3 regions of the Cumulibacter manganitolerans genome follow, and region 2 is predicted to be linked to each of the others. Evidence: riboswitches for the same ligand, from Rfam matches in the RefSeq annotation. Region 2 holds a riboswitch; each other region holds the start of a gene.
The links. A riboswitch is a leader RNA that binds a small molecule or an ion and turns the genes downstream of it on or off. The one in region 2 is predicted to bind thiamine pyrophosphate.
Positions count from the first base shown of each region.

Region 1 (2,255 bases), on a different contig from region 2:
AGGCGAGGATGAACGGGCCGCGCAGGTTGGTGCCGATCACCGAGTCGATGAGCTCGACCGACATCTTCGTCGCGTACTGCGCGTCCGGGATGCCGGCGTTGTTGATCAGGATCGTCGGGACGCCGACCTGATCGACCGCGCTCTGGTAGGCCGCGAAGATGGAGTCGGCGTCGGTCACGTCCATCTCGATCGCCACCGCCCGCCCGCCCGCGGCGGTGATCTCCTCGACCAGCTGGTCCAGCTTGGCCTTCCGCCGCGCGGTGACCACGACCGTGGCACCCGAGGCGGCGATCACCTGCGCGAACCGTCGTCCGAGGCCCGAGCTCGCACCGGTCACGAAGGCGATGTCGCCGGTCAGGTCGGCCGCGTTGTTCGGCAGCGGGTACTGGGTCATGAAGTCCTCCGAGAGTCGATAGTTCGCACTGCTAGGAATTCTTATCAGCAAACCCGCCGAGGCGCTGCCTTTGCGGCGATCCGGGGCACGGAACGCCGTGGCGCCGCGCGGCCCGCTCCTCCGGCTACCCGGGGATGATCGACTTCGTCACCGTCGCGGTGGCCACGACATGTCCCTCGGCCCGCGCCTCGGCGCGCAGGAACGCCAGCGACCTGCCGACCCGCACCACCTCGGCGGTGAGCCGGACGGTCGATCCGCCGGGTACGCCCTTCATCAGCGAGATGTTCACGGCATGCGACACCGCGATCTTGTCCTCCGCGAGGTGCGGGAGCAGCGCCAGGTAGCAGGTCATGTCGAGCAGGGTGTAGACGACGCCGCCGTGCAGCCAGCCGCCCGGTCCCTGGGTGGGCTCATCGACCACGAAGGTCGCGCCGGCCGCCGGGTCGTCCGCGTCGATGAGCGAGACGCCCAGAAAGCGGTGCAGCGGTAGGTCGATGATCGCGGCGACGCGCGCCTGCAGGGCCGAGCTGTCCATAGGTTGTTCCTCCGGTCGCCACGATACGGCCCGGCGCATCGGAGGATCGAGCCGATCTCGGGTGGGTGCCCCGACCGGCGCCCCTCGGGTCCGGTCAGCGGTCTCCGCCAAAACGTCGCCGAGTCGGGGCACTGTCCACCCCGAATGCCCAATGCCCCTCCAGGACGTCGATCTCCGGAGCGCGCGGCGCCGGACTATGCTGGCCGCAGCACAACGACAGGGGAGCGCCACGCGGCGCTGAGAGTGCGGATCGTCCGCAGACCCTCGAACCTGATCCGGTTAGCACCGGTGTAGGAAGTCGGGAAACTCAGTCGAAGACCCCGCGCCAGCGGGCGATCGAGCTCCCTCGCAGCAATGGAGGGAACATGTCGAAGCACAGTGCGGCGCTCGCCGCGATCACCATCACCGCCGCGGTGACGCTCAGCGCCTGCGGCGTCGGCGGCGGCGGCTCGTCCGACGCCAAGACCGTCACGGTCATGACGCACGACTCGTGGGCGGCGCCGGCCGAGCTGATCAAGAAGTTCGAGAAGGACTCCGGATACACGGTCAAGATCCAGACCGCCGGCGACGCAGGCGAGCTCACCAACAAGCTCATCCTCAGCAAGGACAACCCGAGTGCCGACGTCGTCTTCGGCATCGACAACACCCTCGGCATCCGCGCCGTCGACGCCGGCGTGTTCAGGCCGTACTCCTCGGCCAAGGCGACCGATCAGGCGAAGAGCCTCGCGCTGCCCGGAGCGGACGACGACCTGACGGCCATCGATTACGGCGACGTCTGCCTGAACGTCGACAACGGCTGGTTCGCGTCGCACGGGCTGGCCGCACCGACCTCGCTGGACGACCTGATCAAGCCCGAGTACCGGGACCTGCTCGTCACCCCGAGCGCTGTCACCTCGTCGCCCGGCACCGCCTTCTTCCTCGCCACGGTGGCGAAGTACGGCGAGAACGGCTGGCAGGGCTACTGGACCAAGCTGCGCGACAACGGCGTCAAGATCACCAGCGGGTGGACCGACGCCTACTCGGTCGACTTCTCCGGCGGCGAAGGCAAGGGGTCCCGCCCGATCGTGGTCTCGTACGCGTCCTCGCCACCGTTCACCATCCCCAAGGGCGGCGGCGAGCCCACGACCTCCGCCGTGCTGTCCACCTGCTTCCGGCAGATCGAGTACGCCGGGGTCGTGAAGGGCACCGACAACACGAAGGGTGCCGAGGCGTTCATCGACTTCATCAGCGAGCCGGCGTTCCAGAAGTCGATCCCTGACAACATGTACATGTACCCGGCCAGCGGGGCCGCGCTGCCCGCGGACTGGGCGAAGTACGCTCCGCTGG
Region 1 is NZ_WBKP01000014.1:14,847-17,101, forward strand. It holds gene F8A92_RS07340 (SDR family NAD(P)-dependent oxidoreductase) at 1-394, opposite strand, end outside; gene F8A92_RS07345 (PaaI family thioesterase) at 519-929, opposite strand; TPP riboswitch at 1,138-1,243, shown strand; gene F8A92_RS07350 (thiamine ABC transporter substrate-binding protein) at 1,295-2,255, shown strand, end outside.
Region 1: linked by a shared signal. The riboswitch ahead of F8A92_RS07350 (thiamine ABC transporter substrate-binding protein) and the one ahead of thiC (phosphomethylpyrimidine synthase ThiC) in region 2 are both predicted to bind thiamine pyrophosphate.

Region 2 (2,255 bases):
ATCCGGATCAACTGAGTGCTATCCGCGAGGACTGCTGTGGGCTTGGCCAAGATCACTCCATGGGTCATGCGTGCTGCCGCGTGCTGCACGACGTGACCCCATTGCTGGCGCTGATTCTGCACCGACGGACTTCACCGAGTGGGGCAATGCGTGAAGCGGGTGGCAGTTGCATGGGTCCGCCGTGGCGTTGTGGCCTACGGCGCGGGCTCTTCGTGCCAGCGGGTTTGCTCGTAGAAGTGATGGACCGGGCCGGGACCGTGCCCGATGTCGAGGACGGGCCCGTGGCGCAACGCGCCGGTCAACCACTCTTTCGCCGCGCGTACGGCTGGCAACCAGTCACCGCGCCGTGGATAGAACGCCGCCACTGCCGAGCTCAGAGTGCAGCCGGTGCCGTGTGTGTCCCGCGTGGCCACCCGTGGCGCGGAGAGACGCGTGACAGCACCGCCGGAGGAGTCGAGCCAGACATCGACCGACCGCTCACCCTCAAGGTGGCCGCCCTTGAGCAGCACTCGACTCGCACCGGCGCCGACGAGCCGCTCGGCCTGCCGTTGCATCTCGGATACGGACGCCGCCGCGGGCTCGTCCAGCAGGACAGCGGCCTCCGGAAGATTCGGCGTAACGACGTCGACGCGACTCACCAACGCCCTGAGCGCAGCTAATGCGTCCGCGGCGAGCAGGGGCGTGCCGACGCTGGAGACCATCACGGGGTCCAGCACCACCGGTGTGGTGCGCAGCGGCCCATCCGTCAGCACGTCGTGGATCATCTCGATCAGCTCTGCCGAGCCGAGCATCCCCACCTTGACGACGTCGATCCGCACGTCCTCGACGAGCGTCGTCAGCTGCTCGCGGACGACCGGCACGGGGATCGGATGCACCATCGTCACGGTCCGCGTTGATTGTGCGGTCAGGGCCGTGATGACGCACGTGCCGTAGGTGCCGAGTGCGCTGAACGTCTTCAGGTCCGCCTGGATACCGGCGCCGCCGGAAGGGTCCGAACCCGCGATCGACAGGGCAACCGGTGGTCGTGTCGGGTGCCGTTTCGGGTCTGGCATGACAGCACCCTAGCGAGGTGGCTACTATCGGTCGCACCCACGGGAGCCCGGGCACGGGCTGAGATCGGACTGACGCCGTCCGGACCGTTCGAACCTGTCCGGATCATGCCGGCGAAGGAAGAGGAGGCGCTAGCAATGCGTACCCCGGAAATGCCCGAAATTCATCCCCAGCACCGTGCCGTGATTCTCGGGGACGCCGACGTGCGTGTCCCGATGACGGCGATCAAGCTGTCCGACAGCCCCGGCGGCGTTCCGAACGAGGACGTGCTGGTCTATCGCACGTGCGGCCCCGGCTCCGATCCCCGCTCCGGCCTCCCGGCCCTGCGCGCCGACTGGATCAATGCCCGCGATGACGTCGAGACCTACCGGGGTCGCGGGCGGCGTCTTGCGGACGACGGCCGGGCGGCGGTTCGGCGTGGCGAGGCGTCCACCGACTGGCTGGGACCGCGGCGCGAGCCGCTCCGGTCCGCACACGGCAGGACGGTGACCCAGATGCACTACGCGCGTCGCGGTGAGATCACGTCGGAGATGCGATTCGTCGCGCTGCGCGAAGGGTGCAGCCCCGAGCTGGTGCGTGACGAGCTCGCGGCCGGACGCGCGATCATCCCGGCGAACGTGAACCACCCCGAGTCCGAGCCGATGATCATCGGCAAGGCGTTTCTGACCAAGATCAACGCCAACATCGGCAACTCCGCCGTCACGTCGTCGATCGCCGAAGAGGTCGAGAAGCTCACCTGGGCAACCCGCTGGGGCGCCGACACCGTGATGGACCTGTCGACCGGCGATGACATCCACACCACCCGGGAATGGATCCTGCGCAACAGCCCCGTCCCGATCGGAACGGTTCCGATCTATCAGGCGCTGGAGAAGGTGGACGGCAACGCATCAGCGTTGACCTGGGAGATCTTCCGCGACACGGTCATCGAGCAGTGCGAGCAGGGCGTGGACTACATGACCATCCACGCCGGCGTGCGCCTGGCGTACGTGCCGCTCACCGCGGACCGGGTCACCGGCATCGTCTCGCGGGGCGGCTCGATCATGGCCGGGTGGTGCCTTGCCCACCACCAGGAGTCCTTCCTGTACACGCACTTCGACGAGCTTTGCGAGATCTTCGCGCGCTACGACGTCGCGTTCTCGCTGGGAGACGGCCTTCGCCCCGGCTCCATTGCGGACGCTAACGACGCCGCGCAGCTCGCTGAGCTG
Region 2 is NZ_WBKP01000064.1:11,140-13,394, reverse strand. It holds gene F8A92_RS16325 (hypothetical protein) at 1-122, opposite strand, end outside; gene thiD (bifunctional hydroxymethylpyrimidine kinase/phosphomethylpyrimidine kinase) at 195-1,052, opposite strand; TPP riboswitch at 1,082-1,190, shown strand; gene thiC (phosphomethylpyrimidine synthase ThiC) at 1,188-2,255, shown strand, end outside.

Region 3 (2,255 bases), on a different contig from region 2:
AGCAGACCGCAGAGCACGACGCAGCTCGCCAGGTGGATGATCGCCCGCCACACGACGATGCTCTGCCCCCACCAGCCCAGGACGCTCGCCTCGTACACGAAGATGGCGGCGCCGCCGACCAGTCCGGACAGCGCGAAGGTGCCCCACGTCCACCGGCGGTAGCGCGTCGCGGCGAACACCAGCTCGACGCCGACGCCCTGCACGAGCGCCGTCAGGAACAGCTTCGGGCCGACCGGCGAGCCGAGCACGACGACCTCGATCACCGAGGCGATCACCTCCGCGACGATGCCCGCGCCGGGCTTGCGGGTGATGTAGAGCGCCAGCGGCGCCACGACCATCCAGCCGCCCCACAGGATGTTCTGCGCGAGGTCGCCCGAGGGGCCCATCGCGATGGACAGCGCGAGCCAGGCCTGCACGAGCGCGTAGTACAGGAAGCCGAAGACGGCGCCGAGGACGGCGATGAGGACGAGGTCGTGCAGGCGCCAGCCGCGCTGGACGGACGGCTTGCGGGCGATGCGGTCGGTTTCCGAGGTGCTCATGCGTGCTGCTCCGTTCGCGAGGGGGATCCGATGGAGATGGTCAGGTGGCACACGACGTGCGGCACGCTGCGGCCGACCTCGGACCAGGTCGTGAAGACGAGCTCGAGGGCCTGCGCGAGGTCGCCGCGCAGCATCGTCGCGAAGTGCGCGGGGGTCACCTCCAGGCCGGACTGCTTGGCCTGCTCGATCGCCCGCTCGATGGGCTCGAGGTGCGCGCCGTGCCCGCTGTCGCCGTCCATCAGCGGGTACAGCGACCACTGGACGTCGGCGTCCAGGCCGGCCGGTTCGAGCGCCACGGCGTCCGGCGTGGGCAGCGCATAGCGATCGAGGAGGGTGCACTCCATCTCGCCGGGGCACCCGCGCGACAGCAGCACGTGGGTGACGAGGTGGCCGCCGTCCATCGCGCGCGCCGCGGCGCCGACGGTGCGTAGCAGGTAGCCGGCGAGCGCCGGCTCCGCAGGGGCGGCGGTGGCCCCGACGTACGTGCTCACCGGCCCGGTGTCGATATCGAGTGTGCCGTCGCCGTCGCCCGCCTCGGCGATCGCGGTGAGGATGACGTGCACGAAGTCGTCGCTCGCCGGATGCAGGCTGTAGCGCATGCCGATCCCGAACTCGGCCGGGTCGGCCGGTTGCCGGTCGTCCATCGGTGCTCCCGGACCACCGAGAACGAAGAGACGCGAGGAACGCTGAGGGTCCACGCGTGCCCAACTCCCTACGCCGGTACGAGCCGGATCAGGTTCACGGGTCTGTGGCCGAGCCACACTCTCAGCGCTGGATGCGCTCCCCGGGGGTCGTCGCCCACCCTACGCGCCCGGCATCCGCGGCGCGAGGGGGCCAGTAGGGTCGGGTGATGACTGATCGACCGATTGCCCTCATCACCGGTGGCTCGCGCGGCGTGGGCCTCGCCATCGCCCGCGAGCTGCAGGCCACGCACCATCTCCTGATCGGCGCGCGCACCGCGGAGGCTGCCCGCGCCGCGTGCGCGGAGCTCGAGTCGGCGGAGCCGTTCGTAGCCGACCTCACCGACGAGGCGGCGCTCGCCGAGGCGGCGGCCTCGCTGCCCGACCTGGATCTGCTGGTGCACAACGCGGGCATCTCCACGAAGAACGCCGTCATCGACACGACCCGCGCGCAGTGGCGGCAGATCTTCGAGGCGAACCTGTTCGCCGTCGCCGACCTGACCGCGCGGACGCTGCCGGGCCTGCGCCGTACGCGGGGGATGGTCGTGCTGATCAACTCCGGCTCCGGGTTCTTCACCAATCCGGAGAACGCGATGTACTGCGGGACGAAGTTCGCGCTGCGCGCCTTCGCCGACGTGCTGCGGGAGGAGGAGCGGCCCAACGGCGTCCGGGTCAGCTCGGTGCATCCCGGCAAGGTGGACACCGACATGCAGCGGGAGATCGTCGAGCACGACGGCGGGACCTATCAGCCCGAGCTCTACCTGACGCCGGAGTCGGTGGCCCGCGCGGTGCGCGCCGCGGTGGAGGCGAGCCCCGACGCGACCCTCGAGGTCGTCTCAGTACGCCCGACCCGCCGGTAGTCGATGGCCTCCCGCCGTCCGCGACCTCGCCGACCTTCTCGTTGTGGTGTGCTCGCTTCGGGCGACTACGCCCGAAGCGGGCACAACACAACCGGCGGTGGACGACGATGTGGGCCGGGTCGTCAGGGCGTCACGACGAAGTGGCCGTGCGCCCCGCGCTCGGCGAGCGCCATCAC
Region 3 is NZ_WBKP01000032.1:39,648-41,902, forward strand. It holds gene F8A92_RS12165 (ECF transporter S component) at 1-539, opposite strand, end outside; gene F8A92_RS12170 (YkoF family thiamine/hydroxymethylpyrimidine-binding protein) at 536-1,183, opposite strand; TPP riboswitch at 1,232-1,336, opposite strand; gene F8A92_RS12175 (SDR family oxidoreductase) at 1,390-2,079, shown strand; partial or broken gene F8A92_RS12180 (multicopper oxidase domain-containing protein) at 2,202-2,255, opposite strand, start outside.
Region 3: linked by a shared signal. The riboswitch ahead of F8A92_RS12170 (YkoF family thiamine/hydroxymethylpyrimidine-binding protein) and the one ahead of thiC (phosphomethylpyrimidine synthase ThiC) in region 2 are both predicted to bind thiamine pyrophosphate.